Regions from separate parts of the Cytobacillus gottheilii genome, predicted to be linked through region 2. Evidence: riboswitches for the same ligand, from Rfam matches in the RefSeq annotation. Region 2 holds a riboswitch; each other region holds the start of a gene.

Region 1 (5,774 bases), 1.2 Mb from region 2:
TTTTATTGGCTAGAGGATGCTCTTTTTCATCTGCAGAAACCTTTCCGCCTGCAGGCTCACTTGCGCTTTCCCCTTTGGGCTGACACCCTGTTAATAAGACAAGTAGTGAAATAATCGTTATAAACACCAGTGTTAAAGGTTTTTTCATTGTGATACTTCCTCTCCAATTTGCTCACCAAGGGTATTGTGAATGTTTTTTTGATAATCAGGATAGATAATCCCTTTTTCTGTTATAATCCCCGTTATGTATTCATTAGGGGTCACATCAAATGCAGGGTTATATACCAGCGTTCCTTCTGGCGCAATTCTGCTTTCTCCAATATGAGTTATTTCTTTCTCATCTCTTTCTTCAATTGGAATTTGTGTACCGTCTGCAAGATTTAAGTCAAACGTTGATGATGGCGCAGCAATATAGAACGGAATTTTAAAAGCTTTTGCTAAAATAGCCAATCCCAATGTACCGATTTTATTGGCACTGTCTCCATTTGCTGCTATACGATCAGCACCTGCAATGATGGCCTGCACTCCTTTTGCCTGAATTGTGTGAGCGGCCATGCCATCGGTAATTAATGTCACCTCTACCCCTGATTGCTGCAGCTCCCAAACCGTTAGACGGGATCCTTGAAATACGGGTCTTGTTTCACATGCATAAACATGAAACTCCTTGCCAATTTCTGCACCTAAATGAAAAGGTGCCAGTGCTGTTCCATATTTTGCAGTGGCAATAGAACCTGCATTGCAAATGGTCATAACATTTCTGTAATCACCAAGTACAGACAGTGCATATTCACCAATCTTCCGGCAATGTTCCTCATCCTCTTTGTGAATAGCTATTGCTTCAGCTAAAAGGATCGCCTTTGCTTCCTCCACTGTTTTCGCAGTCTCTGCTTTTTTCATTAGTCTTTCAAGAGCCCAAAATAAATTCACAGCAGTTGGCCGGGAACCTGCTAAGTAAATGTATTGTTCATGAAGCTCCTGTTGAAAGTCCTCTAACTTTTCTGCTGAGAATTGACTTGCTCCGATTGCCAAACCATATGCAGCTGTGATTCCGATGGCAGGTGCTCCTCGAACCTTTAAACTGATAATCGCATCAAAAACTGCTTCTATTGTGTCTAAATGTATATATTCAATAACATGCGGCAGCTTTTGCTGATTTAAAATGGTTAGTTGATCTTGATTCCAAAGAATTGAAACTGGAATTGTCATGATATTTCCTCCTCCAATCTGCCAATGAGGTCTGTAATAGAAGTCCATTGGCTTCTGTTTAAGATGAGTGTCGTTCCAAGTTCAATGGCCCTTTTCTTAAACAAAATTCTTTGATCTTTAGGCTCAATTCCATCCAGGTCTTTTACATGAGATAGTCCGATTGTTCTGCGGATCAGTTCACAGCCTGCGAACCCTAAAGTATCCCTGAAAACTTTTTGTAAAAAATCCTCTTTCACTCCTTCTGTTTTAGAAAAAGGTTCAATATTATGACTTTCCCATAATTCAGAAAACGTGGAATAAAAAACATCCCAAGTCGTTCTTATGTGAGTATGAATCATGTCTCTTTTTACACCTGTTCTGACAATAGACTGAAATAGTAAGTTGCCGATAAACTGGCCGACATCAAAACCAATAGGACCATAAAAAGCAAATTCCGGATCAATGACCTTTGTTTCTGCAGGGCCCGCAAAAATACTGCCCGTATGCAAATCTCCGTGTAAAAGGGATTCTGCTTCTGTTACAAATGACCTTTTCAATTTAGCTGCTTCAACCTTTAGCTCTGTGTTTTTCCATAGTTCGTAAACTAGTTCAGCAAGCTCCGGTTCATAATCATTCGAATCATGGTTAAAGAATGGATCTGTAAAAACTAAGTCCTCCGTGATTTTACATAGTTCCGGGTTTGAAAATTGTGCTGCAAGACGTTTCTTTTCAAAAGGATGAAGTGCAAAATCAGAGGTGAAAAAAAGTGTCTTTGCTAAATATTCTCCAATATCCTGTGATAGATTAGGATACTCAGCTCCGTTGATCAGTCCAATTCTAGCTATTTCTAAATGTGATAAATCCTCTATAACGGTAATGGCTAAATGTTCATCTGCTGCAAACACTTTTGGAACTAGATGGGGCACATATTCACCATGTTTTTTTAAAGCGTTTGCTTCGATCGTTGACCTCTTAATCGTCAGCGGCCAGCTTTCTCCTACAACTTTTGCATATGGAAGTGCCTGTTTAATAATGACACTTGAGCCTGTTATCCTATCACTTATCTTGAAGACATAATTTAAGTTCCCATCACCTATTTCAATGCAAGATAACGATGCGTGTTCAGGAAAAAGGTTCAGTTCTTTTGCTAAATGAATTGCTGTATCCTCTGTTAAGCTTTCGTATGATTGTTTTGCTAATATGGCCATGCCGCCACTCCTCTCAATGTAATTGCTGAGTTTTATGAAGCCGGCATTTTTTTTCGCAAAATTAAAAATGCCTCCTTCATCAGAAAGAGGCAATCGAAATTATCTATCGCCTCTTATCTCTCAGAAAGATTTCTCTCTGAATGGAATTAGCACCGTGCCCTCTGGCGCGATTTAACTGCGCCTCGTCTCACAACGATATTACGGTCGGTTGCTGGGCTTCATCGGGCCAAATTTCCCTCCGCCAGCTCTGGATAAGAGTGTAAATCACATATTCAAGTTGTTTACTTGAGGAAAATGTTAGCACCACTTTTCTGAATATGTCAAATGTTTTTTTATTTACTAAGCCACATATGTTTGAAAAATTACTTCTGCATACAATATTTTGATCATTTTTCAGCTGCATCCTCCATACTATGTATCTTAAACAGCTACCCTAAAAGGCACTAGCGTTGTTTAACTTATTCTCAAGAATAATTTCAGTTTTCGATCGTATAATCTGATAACCTCAATTTTAAAAATTCATAATTGACAGAATGAATTGGTGATGTAATAATACGGGATATATTCAGTTAATTTATAAAATTTCATTTTCTTATCAAGAGCAGGTGGAGGGACGAGCCCGATGATACCCGGCAACCGATCCAAATGAATGGACACGGTGCTAATTCTTGCAGCATTAGCTGGAAGATAAGAAGCTGTTAATACTTTTATTAACCTCTTCTTATGTGAAGAGGTTTTTTGCTTTTCAGCTATTATCCTAATGCTGCACAAAACCCTATAATCAAAGTGTTTAGGAGAGATTTATATGAGTGAAATCATTGCAACCTATCAAATATACGGAAAGCCCGGAAAACTGGAAGCTAAACTTGAAAGTATTGCCCTTGGATTAACTGTAGGATCTTGGACAGATCTCCCCGCTGTCGATCAGGAACAGTTAAGAAAACATAAAGGCAGAGTTGTGTCAGTGAGAGAATTCTATGATGATGAGCACCCTTCCCGCTTTGGTGAAGTAAGGGCAGAAGGAAAAATTGCTTATCCTTCCGCCAACTTTACCGCTGATTTGCCTGCCATTTTAACAACTGTTTTTGGCAAGCTCTCTTTAGACGGAGAAATAAAACTTTTGGACCTTGAGTTTGATTCAGATATAACAGCTCACTTTCCTGGTCCCCGCTTTGGAATTTCCCAGATAAGAGAGTCGCTTGGAGTATTTGATCGGCCACTTGTCATGAGTATTTTTAAAGGAGTTATTGGCAGGGATTTACCTTTTTTAAATGAACAGCTGAAAAATCAAGCATTAGGCGGAGTAGATCTTGTAAAAGATGATGAAATCTTATTTGAGAACGAGCTTACTCCTTTTAATGAACGCATTGTGTCATCGAGAGAAATTTTGCAGAATGTTTACGAGGAAACTGGACACCGAACTCTATATGCAGTCAACTTAACTGGGCGGACATCTAAGTTGCGTGACCAAGCCAGAAAGGCAAAGGAGCTCGGAGCAGATGCACTTCTTTTTAATGTTCATACATATGGGCTGGATGTACTCCAGGAATTAGCTGAAGACGATGAAATTGCCTTGCCTTTAATGGCACACCCTGCGTTTAGCGGAGCATTCATTTCTTCAGACTTCTATGGATTGTCAAGTTCATTAGCGCTTGGAAAACTAGTCCGCTATGCAGGAGCAGATTTTTCCTTATTCCCTTCCCCATATGGAAGTGTTGCAATGCCCCGAGATGAAACCTTAAGGATCGCTCAGGCATTGCGGGAGGAATCTTCCTTGGCGGCAGCATTTCCAGTACCATCTGCGGGCATTCACCCCGGTTTAGTGCCTAAGCTAATCAATGATTTTGGAACAGATTGCATTATCAATGCCGGCGGAGGAGTACACGGCCATCCCCAGGGCGCCATTGGAGGAGGTAAAGCATTCCGGCAAGCTGTCGACGCAGTATTAAAAGGCATTACACTTGAGGAGGCAGCATCTCAGCATAAAGAATTAAAATCGGCTTTAGACTTATGGGGAGTTGTATGAATGTGAATCCAATTATATTTTGCGATTTTGACGGCACGATTACTGAAAGTGACAATATTATTATGATTATGGAAAAGTTCGCTTCTGCTGAAGCGAATGAAATCAAAAATGCCATCTTAAACGAGGAGCTATCCATCCAGGAAGGTGTCAAACAATTATTTTCACTGCTGCCCTCCTCTCTTAAAGATGAAATTATTTCTTATGTTTTAGAAAATGCAAAAATTCGTGAAGGCTTTGGTGAATTTATTTCATTTACTCAAAAACACGATATTCCGTTATACATTGTCAGCGGGGGAATTGATTTCTTCTTACATCCTGTATTAGAACCCTATGGACCTTTTGAGAACATATTTTGCAATCATGCAGAGTTTTCGGGTGAGAAGATTAACATCGTTTATCCTCATTCATGTGATGATTTATGTTCTTCCCAAGGATGCGGATGCTGCAAGCCATCGATTATTCGTTCACTTTCAGATCAAGACATGGAAACAATTGTGATCGGAGATTCAATTACCGATTTGCAGGCAGCAAAGTTGGCAAACCATGTATTCGCCAGAGACTTTCTTATCAAAAAATGTGAACAATATGACATTCCTTACCAGTCATTCCATAACTTCTACGACATTATTAATAAATTAGAAGAAATGATTGAGGTAAAAATATGAATCTATATGAACAAAAGTGGAATGAATTAGCAGACATAAAAGATGAATTGGCTCAAAGAGATTGGTTTATGGGCACAAGCGGAAATTTAGCCATAAAAGTAAGTGATACTTCTTCACATTTTTATGTAACTGCAAGCGGTAAAGATAAAAAACAAAGAACGAATGAGGATTTTTTACTGGTCAATTTAGAAGGTCTGCCAGTTGAAGATACAAACTTAAAACCTTCTGCTGAAACATTGCTCCATTCTGCTATATACCGTCAAAGTAATGCCGGCTGCAGCCTGCACGTACATACTGTGGCTAACAATGTAATCTCAGAACTTTATGGAGAGAATGGCCAAGTGGAATTTCAGGATCAAGAGCTAATTAAGGCTTTTGATTTATGGGAAGAAGATGCCGTTCTTACCATCCCTATTATCAATAACTATGCCTCTATCCCGCGTTTAGCTGAAGCATTTAAGGAACATATAAACAGTGATAAAGGAGCTGTTCTAATCCGTAATCATGGCATCACCGTTTGGGGCAGGAACGGATTTGAGGCAAAAAAATTATTGGAAGCAAGTGAATTTTTATTTCAATATAAATTAAAACTTTTACAATTGACGGGAGGAAAAAATTAATGGCTACTATTCAATTTCAAAATTCAGAGGAAGTTATTTTAGAGCAAGCAGAGGTTGCGGCATTTTTAGA
Region 2 (5,774 bases):
TGTCACTGATGATGTCAAAAGTTGACGATTCTATGAAAGGATTTGCCAGCTCTGTGAACCAGATGGTCTTTAATTTAGGCTGGGCAGTTATGGGACCTGTTTCAACGGGTATTGTGATGATGTATGGTTCTTATTGGGGATACGCTACTGTTTTCACGATTACGGCGATACTGTATTTAATAGGTTCACTTTATTTCCTCATTGTCTTTAAACGCTTTAATCCTAAAAAAATCGCACAAATGACAGCGTAGCCTGCTCTCAACTGACATATTTCTCAGGAAATAATCCCAGACAATACCGTAATAGCAGCGGTCATTGTCTTTTTTTTGGTTAATTTGTTGAATAAAATATGCAGGATAAAGACGCAGTTCCACGGAATAAAGCTTATATAGACTAAGAATTTTGAGGTGTACTCCAATGGAACAGCTGGCTAAATCCTTTATTCAAGAATTAGAGCAAAAACAGCATGTCTTTCAAGTATTGCAGAATCGCAGGCTGACGGTGCATTTTCATAGCGAGGCTGAACACCTATATTTACGGATTGAAGACGGGAGGGCTGATGTTACTTCTCAAATGGAATGTGAGATGGAGATTTATGGCCCTAAAACAACTCTGACTCATCTTTTTCAGCAAAAAATAAAGCTGCGGCAACTGATGAAAGAACAGCCAATCCAAATAAAAGGCCCTTTTCGCAGTATTCTTTTATTAGAAACAATTTTATATCTTGGAAAAAATTAATGGTTTCTTGTTGACTGGGTATATCCTATATGTTAAAATTTCAAACAAATATGAAAATTTAATATTCTTATCAAGAGAGGTGGAGGGACTGGCCCTACGAAACCCGGCAACCGGTTAATTACACGGTGCTAAATCCAGCAGAGCAGATGCTCTGAAAGATAAGAAGAGTTGTGAATTCCAGACCCTCTTCTTCTTGAAGAGGGTCTTTCGCTGTTACGAATTATCGTATGGAGCGAATGCAGCATGATGATACTCAAACGAAAACCAATTAAAAGGAGAGATCGACATGACTGAAAGGAAAAAAAAATATCGTTTCGAAACATTGGGTATTCACGGAGGATTAGAACCGGATCCAGTAACCGGTGCTCGGGCAGTTCCAATTTATCAAAATAATGCTTATCAATTCAAAAATACTGAACATGCTGCAAACCTTTTTGGACTAAAGGAACCAGGTTATATTTATACACGGATACATAATCCGACTGTAAGTGTGTTCGAAGAAAGAGTGGCACTGCTTGAAGGTGGCATCGGCGCACTGGCTGTTTCAAGTGGTCAGGCTGCAATTACTTTATCAATACTAAATATTGCTGGTGCCGGAGACGAAATTGTCGCCGCATCTAACTTATACGGAGGCACCTATAATTTGTTCGCAGTCACATTGCCTAAGTATGGGATAAATGTAAAGTTTGTTGATCCGCAAGATCCGGAAGCTTTTAGAGAGGCAATTACGAATAAAACGAAAGCGGTATTTGCAGAAACAATTGGTAACCCCAGCTTAAAAGTGCTGGATATTGAAGCAGTAGCGACTATTGCTCATGAAAATGGCATACCGTTAATTATTGATAATACTTTCCCTACTCCTTATCTGTGCAGGCCAATTGAATACGGTGCAGATATTGTGATCCACTCTGCCACCAAATGGCTTCTCGGCAATGGAACAACGATGGGAGGGATTATAGTAGATGGCGGCAAGTTTGACTGGAATTCACCGAAATTCCCAGGCTTTACTGAACCCGATCCAAGCTATCATAACTTAGTTTACAGTGAGGCGCTTGGTGAGGCTGCATATATCACAAAGGCACGTGTTCAGCTTTTGCGTGATCTGGGTCCAGCTTTAAGTCCGCAAAATGCATTCCAATTCACTTTAGGAATTGAAACTTTGCACGTGCGCATGAAGGAGCATGTGGCAAATACAAAGAAAATTATCAGCTATCTCAAAAGCCATCCTGCTATAAATTGGCTGTTATACCCTGGAGATGAAGAACATCCAGACAAGGCTTTAGCAGATAAATATCTGCCAAAAGGTGCAGGGTCTGTTGTTGTTTTTGGCATTAAAGGCGGAAGAGAAGCTGGTGCTGCTTTAATTAATAACCTTAATCTTTGGGCACACGTTGCCAATGTAGGCGATGCAAAAAGCTTAATTATCCATCCTGCAAGCACAACCCATCAGCAGCTGGACGATGAAGCATTAAAAATTGCGGGAGTGCCTGAAGATTTAATCCGCATATCTGTCGGAATTGAAAATGCAGAAGATTTAATTGAGGATCTAGAGCAGGCGATTGAGGCGGCAACAGGAATCACAACACTTGCCGCTAAAGCTTAAACAAAGTCTTATCAGAGCAGATATAGAATATTTTGGAATTCACTTTTTTAGTTGACACCCTTATCATGACCGTGATACGATAGCATTCGTAATTTATAAATGAATGTAAACGAATTGAATATAGATGTTTAGCTCTTATCAAGAGAGGTGGAGGGAAGTGCCCTATGAAGCCCGGCAACCGTCATGAAAATGAAATGGTGCCAATTCACTCAAAGCTTATGGCTTTGATAGATGAGAGAAAGGACTTTTTTTAATGCCTTTCTGCTCATAACAGAAAGGCATTTTTATTTTTTGCTAGTTTTCAAGAATTGGAAAATTTGACTGGTTAAAAGATATTTTAATGTGTTTTCTGAAATTGAGGAGAATGAAAGGCATCGTCCAATCAAAAACTATTGTATAGGCAATGTCAGGAATGAGAGGGTGAAACAACATATGATTTCTATAAAAAATGCAAAGAAAATATTTGCAACGAAAAAAGGGAAGGTCAACGCGGTTGATCAAGTGAACCTTGAAATTAAAGAAGGCGAAATTTTTGGAGTGATTGGCTACAGTGGAGCGGGGAAAAGTACATTAATCCGTATGCTAAATGGTTTGGAAATTCCTACTGAAGGCAGTGTAGTCGTTGCCAATAACGAAGTTTCACGCATTAAAGGCAGTGACTTAAGAAAGGCCAGACAAGAGATCAGTATGATTTTCCAGCACTTTAATCTGCTATGGTCCAGAAATGTTAGAGAGAATATTGCCTTTCCACTGGAGATCGCAGGCGTTTCGAAGCAGGAAAGAATAAAAAGAGTGGATGAACTCATCCGTCTTGTTAGTTTAGAGGGGAGAGAGGATGCATATCCTTCCCAGCTGAGCGGAGGGCAAAAACAAAGGGTTGGCATTGCGAGAGCACTGGCGAATAATCCTAAGGTGCTGCTGTGTGATGAGGCAACATCTGCGTTAGACCCACAGACAACAGACTCAATTCTTGAACTGCTTGTCGATATTAATGAACGACTTGGCTTAACCATTGTACTTATTACACATGAAATGCATGTAATTCGCAAAATTTGCCACCGTGTAGCTGTGATGGAGAATGGTCAGATTGTTGAAGAAGGACCTGTTCTTGAAGTATTTAAAAACCCAACTGCACCGATTACAAAGAGATTTGTACAGCAAGTGACTGAACCGGAAGAGACGAAGGAAACTGTTCAGCATCTACTCGACCTTTATCCACAGGGGCAAGTCATTCAGCTTGGCTTTGTTGGTGAGGCTGCAGAACAGCCGCTTATTACGAATTTAATTCGTCATTACTCGGTTACAGTAAATATTCTGCAAGGGAAAATATCACAAACACAAAAGGGTTCTTATGGAACATTATTTATTCATCTTGATGGGGAACAGACGGAAATTGCTAAGGCAATCGACTATATCCATTCCCAGAATGTTGGAGTGGAGGTGATTTCTAATGGTTAATTCACTCATTCCAAATGTCCAATGGGATAAAATGTGGGAAGCTACATTAGAAACATTATATATGACGGCTATATCGGTTTTTGCAACCTTTATCCTGGGTACTATTTTAGGATTGCTGCTCTTTTTAACAGCCAAAGGAAATATTTGGGCTAATGCTCCTGTTAATAAAGTCATTAGTGCCTTTGTTAATATTTTTAGGTCTATTCCATTTATTATCTTAATTGTACTTTTAGTTCCTTTTACAAAGCTGATCTTAGGCACAATGATTGGTCAAAATGCAGCATTGCCTGCTCTTATTATCGGAGCAGCGCCATTTTATGCCCGAATGGTTGAAATAGGTTTGAGGGAAATTGATAAAGGGGTTATTGAAGCAGCGAAATCGATGGGTGCTAAAACTAGCACAATTATCTGGAAAGTGCTTCTACCTGAATCAATGCCAGCATTAGTTTCTGGTATTACAGTTACTGCCATTGCGTTAGTAGGTTATACAGCTATGGCTGGTGTAATTGGTGCAGGCGGACTTGGAAACCTCGCTTATTTAGAAGGCTTCCAGCGTACCCGTGCAGATGTAACGCTTGTAGCAACGATTATTATATTAATTATTGTATTTATCATCCAATTCATTGGTGATTTTATAACATCAAAATTAGACAAACGATAGGAGAGAAAAAAGATGAAAAAATGGTTATCAATTTTATTAGCCTTAACAGTAGCACTAATTATTTCTGCTTGCGGAACTTCTGATGAAGGTACTGAAGGAGACAATGCAGGCGGCGGTGAAGAAGCTGAAACGACAACACTTAAAGTTGGCGCTTCAAACGTTCCGCATGCTGAAATTTTAGAAGAAGCAAAACCTCTTTTAGAAGAGAAAGGCTTTGAACTGGATATCACTACATTCCAAGATTATATTTTGCCAAACCAAGCTTTAGAGGCTGGAGATATTGATGCTAACTACTTCCAGCACATCCCTTATCTTGAGGCACAAATCGCTGAGAATGATTACGATTTCGTAAACGCTGGCGGAATTCACATCGAGCCAATTGGTGTATACTCTCAAAAATATGAGAGCTTAGATGAACTTCCAGATGGTGCAACAATTATTATGAGTAACTCTGTTGCTGACCATGGCCGTATCCTTTCATTATTAGAACAGCAAGGATTAATCACGCTTAAAGAAGGCGTTGAAAAAACAGCAGCAACAATCGAAGATATTGAAGAAAACAGCAAGAACCTAGAATTCGATACTGAATATGAAGCATCCCTTCTTCCGCAAATTTACAACAATGGCGAAGGTGACGCAGTTCTAATTAACTCTAACTATGCAATTGATGCTGGATTAAATCCAATTGAAGATTCTATTGCAATCGAAGACAAAGAATCTCCATACGTAAACGTAATCGCTGTTCGCAGTGGTGATGAGGAGAGCGAAGCAATCAAGGCATTAGTAGAAGTTCTTCACTCACAAGAAATCCAAGATTTCATTCTTGAAAAATATGAAGGTGCAGTTGTACCTGTATCTGAATAATATAAAAAAGCTCCTGTGTTTGCAGGAGCTTTTTTATATGTCTTGATTTTTAGAAACCTGCTTTAAATAAGATTAAACTCCAGCAATTAAACGAACTGACTCCTTCAAGTGACCTTCAGACTGAACCAGCGTCATATATCACGATATATCAGGTTTTACCGTTATTGTGTCGGGTATACAGTCAATGATACGATTTTATAGTAAATAATCCGCACAGCGGAAATTTGAAAGGAATGGTTCGTTATTAACCAGCTAAACCTAAATTATACGAGTGAAATGGAAAAGGCCATGCGTGGAGCCCATGGAGTCGGATATGAGGTTTACAGCCGAAAGCATGATGTGCGAATGGAAGTTGAAGAAAAGCGGCAAAAGGAATATGTAGAAAGCCAGCGTATGGTTGCCGATTTAGAAAGAAAAGTACATTCTTAATGTTATATATATAGGAAGAAA
Region 3 (5,774 bases), 220 kb from region 2:
CTGATGAATACCGTTCACGCACTCCTCTATACGAGCTGGAGAAGGTGTCAGCACCTGTATTAATCATTCATGGTGTTAAAGACCAGAATGTGTCAATTGAACACTCTTATCGGCTAGAAAATCGTTTAACTGAGCTTCAGAAACCATATGATAGCTGGTATTTTAAAGAATACACACACTATTTCCCTCCAGCTATGAACAGGAAAATAGTCAAAGACTTAACCGCCTGGATGAAAAAACAAACCAAGACATGATAAAATAGCATAAATGAGTAATATGGAGGAGCGATCATAATGGGAATGCCATTAGAGTTAAATACAATGATTGTGACAAAAGGGAAAGAGAAAAGATTAGATGAAAACAATTTTAAACTGACAAAAGACGGCTATCGCCTTTATCCGCTAGACATCCCGCTTGAAGTCAAGAAGACAAAAGACGGTGAACTGAGCGGAACGGGCATCATCCAAACATTGACACTTGAAGATAATCAGACCACGATTACCTATAAGCTTGTTGCCTTAAAAAGCACTAATTAAAAACAACCCCAATCCGTCACAGGATTGGGGTTGTTTTATTATTTTTATCGGGAGTATTCATACAAATAGTCTTTTGTCTTCGTCTATTGAAGCGGCAAATTTTCTTTAAAGCGTTGGCCCGCCTTTTACAATAATGTCATGTGCCACATGATCAAACTTTTTAAAGTTGTCGCGGAACTTAGCTGCAAGTTCTTTCGCTTTTTTATTATAGGCTTCTTGGTCTGACCACGTTTTGTGAGGCTGAAGTACTTCATCTGGAACGCCTGTTACATGAAGCGGAACATCTAAACCAAAGATTTCATTTTTGATGGTTTCAACATTGTTTAATTCGCCTTCCAATGCTGCTTCTACCATTGCCCTCGTATAGGCAAGCTTCATGCGGCTTCCAGTACCGTATTCTCCGCCAGTCCAGCCTGTATTGACCAAATAAACTTTTGTATTATGTTCATCCATTTTTTTGCCGAGCATTTCAGCATATTGTACTGCTGGAAGCGGAAGGAATGGCGAACCGAAGCAGGTAGAAAATGTAGCCTGCGGTGACGTAACGCCACGCTCTGTGCCAGCCAGCTTGGATGTATAGCCGCTTAAGAAATGATACATGGCCTGTTCTTTCGTAAGTTTAGAAATAGGAGGCAGTACGCCAAACGCATCAGCCGTCAGGAAGATAATTGTATTTGGATGCCCTGCGACACTTGGATCAACAATATTATTAATTGCCTGCAATTGATAAGCAGCTCTCGTATTCTCTGTCAGCGTGTTATCATCATAATCAGCTATTCTAGTTTCATGGTCTAGAGCAACATTTTCAAGAACAGCTCCAAAACGGATTGCATTGAAAATCTGCGGCTCTTTTTCAGCTGCAAGATTAATGCATTTTGCATAGCAGCCGCCTTCGATATTAAATACGCCATTCGGTGACCATCCGTGCTCATCATCTCCAATTAAACGGCGATTGTTATCAGCTGATAAGGTCGTTTTTCCTGTTCCGGATAATCCAAAGAATAAGGCAACATCACCCTCTCTTCCGACATTGGCTGAGCAATGCATCGGGAGGATTCCGTTTTCAGGAAGTATATAATTCATAACCGAAAAAATTGATTTTTTCATTTCTCCAGCATATTCTGTTCCGCCAATCAGCACCGTGCGCCGTTCAAAAGAAATAATAATAAAAGTTTCGGATCCTGTGCCGTCAATCTCAGGATCTGCTTTAAAGTTTGGGGCTGAAATAACAGTAAATTCAGACTTATGACCAGGCAGCTCATCAGCGGTTGGCCGGATAAAGAGCTGATGTGCAAACAAATTATGCCATGCGTATTCATTGATTACTTGAATGGGAAGGCGATGTTTTGCATCTGCACCTGCATATCCTTTAAAGACAAAAACTTCATCTTGATTTTTTAAATAAGTCAGGACTTTGTCATATAAACGGGAAAATGCTTCTTCAGAAATCGGCTGGTTTACAGGGCCCCAATCAATTTTATCAATCGTTGAAGCTTCTTCAACAATATACTTATCTTTAGGGGAACGTCCTGTATATGTTCCAGTAGTGGCACGAACTGCGCCGGTAGAGGTTAACACACCTTCGCCCCTTTTTAATACTTTTTCAACAAGCTGCGGGACAGAAAGCTGAGTTTGAGTATGCTCGGAATTTAATAGTTGTGATAATCCGTTCGACAGGCTAACAGAGTTCATCTGATGAATACCTTCCTTTTTTTAGAATTAGTAGTACAAAGTATGAAAGTGATTACATCTCTCGAATAGTATAACACATTTATATGAATAGTCTATACTATTTGTGTGTGTTATGAAAAAGAATTAAATAAATGTGCAACCCTCCCGGACTGTTTTTTTACATACTTATAATGGGAATGTTAAAATAAAGAAAACAACGAAATGAGCTGATCAAAATGAAAATGACCGTTTTATATGATGGAACTTGTTCATTATGCAAGGAGTCGAGACGTCTTTTCGAAAAGCTCGATTGGCTGGATAAAATAAACTGGGTTTCTCTGCAGGAATATGAAAAAACAAATGGGGAAACAGGGTACAATCAAAAAGAATTGCGCAAAGAAATTCATCTGATTACAGGAAGTGGAAAAGTTTTGAAAGGCTTCTATGCTGTAAGATTGATTATGCTTCAATGCCCGCCTGCTTTTGTGCCTGGTCTATTGATGTACTTCCCGCTCGTGCCCCTTATTGGAAAGCCTATTTATAAGATGGTTGCTAAAAATAGACATAAATTCTTCAGACGAAAATGTGATGATGGAAGCTGTGCTTTGTAATAAATCCGATTGGTTTAATAAGGAATTAGAATTAGTTTAGAAAAATAAATTGACATCCTTTAGACTTGTGCGCTAATATTTACAGTTGAACGGATACTCTCTTATCCCGAGCTGGTGGAGGGACAGGCCCTATGAAACCCAGCAACCTGCTTATTTTTTAAAATAAGGCAAAGGTGCTAACCTGAAGCAAGGATCTAGTCCTTGAACGATAAGAGTGAAAGGCGCGAATTGATTTGCTTTCAACCTTTTCACTTGTGGGAAGGTTTTTTATTTTGCAGTCAGACGCTTTTTTATGGCGGCAGAATCAAGCGGATTTAACTTTCTGTAACCGCTGATTTTCGACCAATTATAATAAAATCGCCATGTTTATTTCATACTACTAAGGGAATGAGTTCCGTATCAATTTAAGATTCATTGTCATACAATAATCTTGCCAATTTGAAGTTAGGGAGGAACCCAGATGTCAACAAAACGCCGTTTGTTTACTTCTGAATCAGTAACTGAAGGTCATCCGGATAAAATCTGTGACCAGATTTCTGATGCTATTTTAGATGCTATTCTTTCAAAGGATGCAAATGCACGTGTTGCTGCAGAAACGTCTGTCACAACAGGGCTTGTATTAGTTGCTGGAGAAATTACAACTTCTACATATGTAGATATTCCAAAGATTGTTCGTGAAACAGTTAAAGAAATTGGCTATACACGTGCGAAATATGGATTTGATGCTGAAACATGTTCTGTTTTAACATCCATTGATGAGCAGTCTGCAGATATTGCTATGGGTGTTGATCAGGCGCTTGAAGCGCGTGAAGGCCAAATGAGCGATGAAGAAATTGAAGCAATTGGAGCAGGAGACCAAGGTTTAATGTTCGGATTTGCTTGTAATGAAACAAAGGAGCTTATGCCGCTTCCTATTTCATTGGCTCATAAATTATCACGCCGTTTAACTGAAGTTCGCAAAGAGGAAATTCTTCCTTACCTGCGCCCTGACGGTAAAACACAGGTAACAGTTGAGTATGATGAAAACAACAAACCAGTTCGCATTGATACAATTGTTATTTCTACTCAGCACCACCCTGAAGTGACATTAGAGCAAATTCAGCGCAATTTAAAAGAATATGTCATTAACCCTGTTGTACCAAGTGAGTTAATTGACGAAAACACGAAATATTTCATTAATCCTACTGGCCGTTTCGTAATCGGCGGACCTCAAGGGGACGCTGGCTTAACAGGACGTAAGATTATTGTTGATACGTACGGCGGCTATGCACGCCATGGCGGCGGCGCATTCTCTGGTAAGGATCCAACTAAAGTGGACCGTTCTGCTGCTTATGCTGCTCGTTATGTTGCGAAGAACCTTGTAGCGGCTGGATTAGCTGATAAAGTTGAAGTTCAGCTTGCATACGCAATTGGTGTAGCACAGCCTGTATCCATTTCTGTAGACACATTTGGAACTGGCAAGGTATCTGAGGATGTTCTTGTTGATGTTGTCCGAAACAACTTTGACTTGCGCCCAGCAGGCATTATCAATATGCTTGATCTGCGCCGTCCGATCTACAAGCAGACTGCTGCATACGGACACTTTGGCCGTACAGACTTAGATCTTCCATGGGAGCGCACTGACAAAGCTGACGCTCTTCGTGCTGAAGCACTTCAGTAATAGCAGATAGCAATTAGCGAAAGAAGCTAATCATTGGTTTAGATGCCGATGGTTAGCTTTTTTTATTGTAGAGAGATTTTCAAGGGCTTAGGTCTTGGAAAGTGAGGAGGGATGCCTTTCTTTTGGAATGAGGAGAGGGGAGCGAAAGAGGTTGGTATGCAGGGCTTATTAATCTAGATATAGGGAAACAGAGGTTGAAAAGGGAGAAATACTCCCTTAGGATTCAGAAACAGGAAAATGGAGTCGCGCAAAAGGGAGAAACATCCCACTATAATCCAGTAAAAGGGAAATGGTGTCGCGTAAAAGGAAGAAACTCACTTCTGAAATCTAGAAAAAGGGAAATAGAGTTGCGCAAAAGGGAGAAACATCCCACTATAATCCAGAAAAAGGGAAATAGAGTCGCGCAAAAGGGAGAAACACCCCTCTATAATCCAGAAAAAGGGAAATGGTGTCGCGTAAAAGACAGAAACACCCCTACAGAATCCAGAAAAAGGAAAATGGTGTCGCGCAAAAGACAGAAACCCCCCTCTATAATCCAGAAAAAGGAAAACAGTGTCGCGCAAAAGGGAGAAACACCCCTCTGAAATCCAGAAACAGGGAAAAAGAGTCGCGTAAAAGACAGAAACACCCCTCTATAATCCAGAAAAAGGAAAACGGTGTCGCGTAAAAGGAAGAAACACCCCTCCATAATCCAGAAAAAGGAAAACAGTGTCGCGTAAAAGACAGAAACACCCCTCTGAAATCCAGAAACAGGAAAATAGAGTCGCGCAAAAGGAAGAAACACCCCTCTATAATCCAGAAAAAGGAAAAAAAGAGTTGCGCAAAAGGGAGAAACACCCCTCTATAATCCAGAAACAGGAAAATAGAGTCGCGCAAAAGGAAGAAACACCCCACTATAATCCAGAAAAAGGGAAATAGAGTCGCGCAAAAGACAGAAACCCCCCTCTATAATCCAGAAAAAGGAAAATAGAGTCGCGCATAAGGAAGAAACCCCCCTCTATAATCCAAAAAAAGAAAAATGCAGTCGTGCCAAAAGGCCTCTACCAGTGAATTTCACATTTTAACACTCGACCAAATCCTAAATTAAGTCATCGCAGCCACAAACCATAAATAATGAAACAAATTCACATCTTTTTACGTCAAATGTATATAGGTGTAACCGCAGATGGTTATCCTTACTGTAAATCGTCAAAGCTAAGAATGATACAACTTCCTGTTTCCTTCCATTTCCAATGAAAGTAACACGAATTTAATACATTAGATAGTGCCATTTTCAGCTAATTAGTGGTAGTATTA
Region 4 (5,774 bases), 1.0 Mb from region 2:
TGATAGTTCATAACCATATACCGTTTCTCTTTCAATAATTGATAAAATACATCCTTCTAAAATTCCCTTTAATAATTGACTTCTAAAAGACATCCTTATTCTTCCTTTTTATTGTATATTGTATTGCAAGATACCGGGGCTTAAAAATGTCTTTCTGGTCAGAAAGATATAGTATGCCGATCGTTATTATGTGCTCATGGTAAGGTCTCTAATACGTTTTGCCTCCTTTCTGGATTTTAAAAATTACTAGGCAGCTGAGCAAATGGTTTTTAATTGTGTAGAAAAATACTCTTAGTGAGTAATCTAATATGTATTACAAGGTAGTGAGATAATCATCTACCTTGTAAAACAATATAGTGTTAGATTAAACGGGAATTTTAAATAAGTCAAGGAATTATTTTCAAAAAAATCCATGAATTCTTTCGGTTATGTAAAGATATCTTTACTTTTTCTTTTGGAACATGTTATACTCCGTGTAAAGATATCTTTACATGGATGGCGGGGAATCATTTGAAGGTTACCAATCGAATTAAGGAAATCAGAATCGCAAAAGGAATTAGCCAAGTTGAGATGGCAGAGGCATTGCAAATTACGAGGCAGACGATCAATGCAGTTGAAAAGCATAAATATAATCCTAGCCTTGAGCTTGCTCTTAAAATGATTAAATATTTCAATGTGCCAATCGAAGAATTATTTACATTGGAGGAGGATACAAAATGAAGAATCTGCAGTATTTAGCATGGGGTTTTATTGTTGTCTGTATGGGTGTGGGTATTCTGATTGCCAAATGGATGATTCCAGACTTGTCATGGAGCGCCGTTGCTGCCAGTATAGGCGGAACGGTGGCAGGTGTTGGACTTGTGGCTGCGGTCGCTAAAATTCGTGAAATGAAAAAAAGAGATCATGTACCTGATGTGGATGAAAGAACATGGAATAACATGAAGAATTTTTATGCCGCTGCGCTATATTTTGTCTTGATTGGCAGCATGGCTGTTGTGATTGTGCTAGTGGGGTTAGGACATGAAACAATAGAACTAGGAGCAATCAGCCTCTATTTGCTGTTTTTATTTATGATTCTTGCCATTGGATCATTTTTAGTCAAAAGAGCATAATACTGGAGTTCCTCCTGCTGGGGGCACCCACCATGTGTTCAATTTAAATTGTGCTATAAGGGCTGCAATTCCCTATTGATATTTGACAATAATTGTATTAGAATAAATGTAATTTCATAATCTTATCCAGAGAGGTGGAGGGATTTGGCCCTTTGAAGCCTCGGCAGCAGACTCAAGCTTTGAGCACTGTGCCAATTCCAACAAGCGTATTTGCTTGGCAGATAAGGAGAACGGTAAATTAAATCTCATCTTATGCTGTCAAAAGCATAAGGTGGGATTTTTTTGTGTCTGCTAAGTATTGAATTTTGCCCGGAAAGCCTAGGACGCTATGTGTTACGTATCAGTATTAATTGTCAGTATAAATCTGACTAATGCGATGAGATTAATTTCATTAGATGAGGTGAAGAAATGATAAGACATATTTCAATTCGATGGGAAGATCGAGAACTGGCAGCGGCAATTCATTATCCAGATTCATATGGGAAAGAAAATAAAAAATATCCCGTCATCGTAATTTGTCACGGTTTTGTGGGAACGAAGGTTGGAATTAATCGTCTCTTTGTCAAAGCTTCTAAAGAATTATCACTGGAGGAATGTGTAATTGTTCGCTTTGACTATGCAGGATGCGGCGAGAGTGAGGGCGATTACGGGCAAAGCTGTATTGATGATTGGATTAGCCAGACACAATCTGTCATCAGCCATTCACTGGGGGTTGAACATATAGACCGTGAACAGTTAGTGCTTATAGGCCATAGTCTTGGAGGTGCTGTTGCCCTCTTGACCGCTACACGGGATCAGAGAGTTAAAAGACTTGTGTTATGGAGTGCTGTTGGTCATCCCTTTAAGGATATAACTGCTATTGTTGGAGAGGAAAGGCTGGAGGTATTGAAGGAGAGCGGCGAATTTGATTACCAAGGATATTCCTTAAGGGAAAACTTTATAGAATCTCTTAAAAAATATCATCCACTAAAACTAGTATCTAAATTTAATGGAGATGTTCTTCTTATACATGGAACAGCGGATGAGGAGATTAGCGTTAATCATTGCTACAATTATTACTATGCATTTCGGACGCGTAAACAGGGAATCTGTGATAAGCGGATTATCAATGGAGCCAACCATACATTTTCTTCTGGGGCAGCATACAGCCAGCTGATACATGAAACAAAGCAGTGGATTGGTCAGAGACATACGCTGGCCATTTAGTATGAACAGAACAGCAGAAACCGAGCGGAAAAAGCGGTAAGTGAGAAAGAGGCTTTTAATCATTTCCGCTCCTTTTTCTTTTCTTAAAATAATGATTCAAGAAATAGAAAAAAACTGTCATGACAGCCAAATATAAAGGCAGCGGTCCTGCAGAATGCTTCAGTGGTAATGGTTCCCCATATACTTGCCATTTTTTATTTGTTTCATCAACATTCTGCTGAAGAGGTGCACAAAGAGGCACTTTCCAGAAACCGAATTCCTTATTGGCGAAAACCAGTATTTTATCTCCTGCTTTATATGTGTTTCCCCAATCGTTATCCTCATATATTTTAACCTTCGTCTTGTCTACACCTTTCCATGACTGCACAACTTCAAGTTTAGTATTTTTGGTCAGGTCACTGCTGCTGATCACTTTGCCGATAAATACAGCTTCATAGTCATGTATGGCCTGCGAGGGATCAGGTATTGCACAGTCAAGAGCGTAGATCTTAGTGGGAAATACGAAAAAGGCTAATACCAGGATAATCAGAATGATATTTTTGTAAGGTCTCATATTTTACTTAAAGATGAAAACTGCCTTCCAATGTAGCCGGGAGAAATAGGTGTAAGTCCCAGTTCTCTTGCCCAAATAGAGAGCTGCCCAATATGGTGAATTTCATGCGCCACTAAATGATGCAGAATATCAGATACGGTATGAAACTCATCTTCCCATGGGATATAAACTTTTTGATTATATGTATGTGGCTCTATTGCCGTCATAAAAACTCTATTCTCAGATAATGTTTGCTGAGAAAGAATTTTCAGCTGATCTAAACTTTTATAAGAGTCAAAGTCGAAAATCACATCGTCCTTGCTTTGGATCGCACGCAGCCAGCTATACTCTACATCGATAATATGAAACAGTGTATATTGAATACTGCCGACACCGCCGACTCGCTTTTGCAGCAATGCTTCTGGAGAAAGCTGCTCACACCAATGCAGCCATTCATCTCGAACTTGCCAGTTATACTCAAAAAAAGACAGCATCATAACTCCCCCTTTTATTTAATACATACTATTCTATTCTTTATTCGAAAATCCTCTAGGTATTTGGTTTTTCTAGTGCGATGATCATGAAATTCCGCAAGTTTCATAGGTTTTCCTCCAATCCTTTTTGGTGGAGGTGCGTATGGATAATAGAAAGGAGTGAAATAGAGTATGAGAATACAGAATAGGCGGCGGACGAGAGGTCCTGGTTTCTGCTTGTCGGGTGGCTACCGCTATTGCGGTCCAGGCTGCAGCGGTCCGGGAGAGCCGATCAATTATGTGGATTCCTGCTGCAAGAAGCACGATGAGTGTCTTAGAGAATATGGAAATAGCTGCAAATGCGATCAAGTATTGATTCAATGTGTGGAGTCGAAATTAAACAATTGTACAGACGAGGGGAAGAAAGCTCGATTAATATCGAGATTTATGAAATTTAGAATGTCGATGAGATGCGGACGATGGGCTGAATAGTCTTTTTGAATGTGTCCAGCTTCAGCGCCAAAAAAAGGGAGAGGAGCTCCCTTTTTGCGTTTGGCGGATATTTTTGGCGGATATCGGCTTTCCAGAGCGGTTTTCCACCGCTTTTTTACTCAAATGCTCTGCTAATCTCTCTAAAGTTGTGAAAAAGGTTTAATTTTAATTCAAATGATCGCTTTTTCCAATAACGAACTCAGTAATTTAGACGAATCAGACCAAGAGAGCCCCAAATATAGTGTTCCGTGCGTTTTCAGTCCGCTCCTCCGATCAAGCCCACCACATCTCTGCTGCTGGCTCACTGAATAAAAGCGGTTTCAAATTTGCTGCTGCTTTAGAAAAGCCTTCTTCTACGGACATTAACCCATCTTCATGCTCAATGCTGACGACATAATCATATCCATATAAACGAAGCGCGCTGATCATGTCTGCCCACGTTTTGGTGTCATGTCCATACCCGACAGTACGGAAATTCCATGAGCGGTTTTGCATCTTACTGTAGTCAGTCATATCCGTTATTCCATTTCTATTCACATTCTGCTGATCAAAGATGGTATCTTTTGCATGGAAGTGGAAAATAGCATTTTCTCTGCCAAGAATTTTAATCGCCTCGACAGGATCAATGCCTTGCCACCACATGTGGCTGGGATCAAGGTTAGCACCAATTGCGGTGCCGCAATGTTCCCGCAGCTTCAGCATGGTCGCAGGTGTGTGAACAGAAAAACCGCCGTGAAGCTCGAGGCCGATTTTCACGCCGAGCTCTTTAGCTCGTTCATTTTTCTTGCTCCAATACGGAATGATTTTCTCCTCCCATTGCCACTTTAGCACTTCTTGAAAATCATGAGGCCACGGAGCTACTGGCCAGTTCGGATAGAGAGCATTCTCATGATCTCCCGGACAGCCGGAGAAAGTGTTCACTACTGGAATTTCAAGCTCCGCTGCAAGCTCCATCGTTTTGTTCAGCAGTATATCTGCTGGTTCGGATATAGCCTTTTGCGGATGAAGGTGGTTCGAATGGCAGCTTAATGCACTGACTATTAAACCATGACTATTAATATCCTTTTTAAATTGATTAAGAGCACTGCGATCACTGAGCAATGTATCAATTGAACAATGGGAATCTCCCGGATAGCCGCCAGTACCGAGTTCAATTGCTTCAATTCCTTTAGAAGAAACAAATTGAAGCATGTCATAAAATGATTTATTTGAGAATAAAACTGTAAAGACACCTAATTTCAAAATAGACCCCTCCAATTATTATTTTCAGAAAATAAAGAAATGTAATCCGTTACATAAACTAAGTTATTAAAAAAAACATGATAAATCAACTGTTTTATGAAATTAATTTTCAGTATTGACAGATAATTCCGTGTGTAATATCATCGAATTGAAATCGATTACATCTTTAGCAGTTCAGCAATACAGAAAGTAGGCAAGAAAATATGGCGAATATCCAGCAGGTTGCAAAGCTAGCAGGTGTATCTGTTGCAACCGTCTCGAGAGTATTAAACGGACAAAGAACAGTAAGTGCTAAAACTAGATTTAAAGTTGAGCAGGCAATTGAAAAATTAAATTATGAACCGAGCATGCTCGGCCGAAACTTAAGAAACTCTGAAAGCAGAATGCTGCTGATCTTAATTCCAGCGATCACAAACCCATTTTATTCGGAGGTTATTAAAGGAATTGAGCATATCGCGATCAGTTCGAATTATAATATTTTGCTCTGTGAAACCGATTCAAGTCCTGAGCGTGAAAATATTTATTTTGACCTGGTAAGAACAAAAATGGCTGACGGCATTATATCAATGGACCCTGCTGTTAATACCGAAACACTTAAAGTTCTGGCAAAAAAGCATGCCATTATTCAATGCAGCGAGTACACGCCAGACAGCGGGATTCCTTATGTGACAATCGATAATGAAAAGGCCTCTTACCAAGCAGTCAAGCATTTAATAC

What was found. A riboswitch is a leader RNA that binds a small molecule or an ion and turns the genes downstream of it on or off. The one in region 2 is predicted to bind S-adenosylmethionine.
Positions count from the first base shown of each region.
Region 1: linked by a shared signal. The riboswitch ahead of J1899_RS12685 (2,3-diketo-5-methylthiopentyl-1-phosphate enolase) and the one ahead of J1899_RS18865 (methionine ABC transporter ATP-binding protein) in region 2 are both predicted to bind S-adenosylmethionine.
Region 3: linked by a shared signal. The riboswitch ahead of metK (methionine adenosyltransferase) and the one ahead of J1899_RS18865 (methionine ABC transporter ATP-binding protein) in region 2 are both predicted to bind S-adenosylmethionine.
Region 4: linked by a shared signal. The riboswitch ahead of J1899_RS01570 (alpha/beta hydrolase family protein) and the one ahead of J1899_RS18865 (methionine ABC transporter ATP-binding protein) in region 2 are both predicted to bind S-adenosylmethionine.

Region 1 covers NZ_CP071709.1:2,572,714-2,578,487, forward strand. Annotated here, with positions in the region: gene J1899_RS12670 (sugar ABC transporter substrate-binding protein) at 1-148, opposite strand, end outside; gene mtnA (S-methyl-5-thioribose-1-phosphate isomerase) at 145-1,206, opposite strand; gene mtnK (S-methyl-5-thioribose kinase) at 1,203-2,393, opposite strand; SAM riboswitch class I at 2,504-2,651, opposite strand; SAM riboswitch class I at 2,983-3,087, shown strand; gene J1899_RS12685 (2,3-diketo-5-methylthiopentyl-1-phosphate enolase) at 3,199-4,419, shown strand; gene J1899_RS12690 (2-hydroxy-3-keto-5-methylthiopentenyl-1-phosphate phosphatase) at 4,422-5,084, shown strand; gene J1899_RS12695 (methylthioribulose 1-phosphate dehydratase) at 5,081-5,704, shown strand; gene J1899_RS12700 (1,2-dihydroxy-3-keto-5-methylthiopentene dioxygenase) at 5,704-5,774, shown strand, end outside.
Region 2 covers NZ_CP071709.1:3,776,328-3,782,101, reverse strand. Annotated here, with positions in the region: gene J1899_RS18880 (MFS transporter) at 1-251, shown strand, start outside; gene J1899_RS18875 (SCP2 sterol-binding domain-containing protein) at 418-738, shown strand; SAM riboswitch class I at 803-903, shown strand; gene J1899_RS18870 (O-acetylhomoserine aminocarboxypropyltransferase/cysteine synthase family protein) at 1,025-2,341, shown strand; SAM riboswitch class I at 2,474-2,579, shown strand; gene J1899_RS18865 (methionine ABC transporter ATP-binding protein) at 2,774-3,799, shown strand; gene J1899_RS18860 (methionine ABC transporter permease) at 3,792-4,460, shown strand; gene J1899_RS18855 (MetQ/NlpA family ABC transporter substrate-binding protein) at 4,473-5,324, shown strand; gene J1899_RS18850 (YuzK family famiily protein) at 5,601-5,753, shown strand.
Region 3 covers NZ_CP071709.1:3,557,774-3,563,547, reverse strand. Annotated here, with positions in the region: gene J1899_RS17550 (alpha/beta hydrolase family protein) at 1-254, shown strand, start outside; gene J1899_RS17545 (DUF2584 domain-containing protein) at 294-536, shown strand; gene pckA (phosphoenolpyruvate carboxykinase (ATP)) at 642-2,228, opposite strand; gene J1899_RS17535 (thiol-disulfide oxidoreductase DCC family protein) at 2,444-2,818, shown strand; SAM riboswitch class I at 2,917-3,033, shown strand; gene metK (methionine adenosyltransferase) at 3,279-4,478, shown strand.
Region 4 covers NZ_CP071709.1:287,377-293,150, forward strand. Annotated here, with positions in the region: gene J1899_RS01555 (PadR family transcriptional regulator) at 1-93, opposite strand, end outside; gene J1899_RS01560 (helix-turn-helix transcriptional regulator) at 511-720, shown strand; gene J1899_RS01565 (hypothetical protein) at 717-1,112, shown strand; SAM riboswitch class I at 1,232-1,340, shown strand; gene J1899_RS01570 (alpha/beta hydrolase family protein) at 1,521-2,318, shown strand; gene J1899_RS01575 (hypothetical protein) at 2,374-2,871, opposite strand; gene J1899_RS01580 (DinB family protein) at 2,868-3,347, opposite strand; gene J1899_RS22530 (Parvovirus coat protein VP1-like protein) at 3,516-3,815, shown strand; gene J1899_RS01585 (sugar phosphate isomerase/epimerase family protein) at 4,089-5,057, opposite strand; gene J1899_RS01590 (LacI family DNA-binding transcriptional regulator) at 5,261-5,774, shown strand, end outside.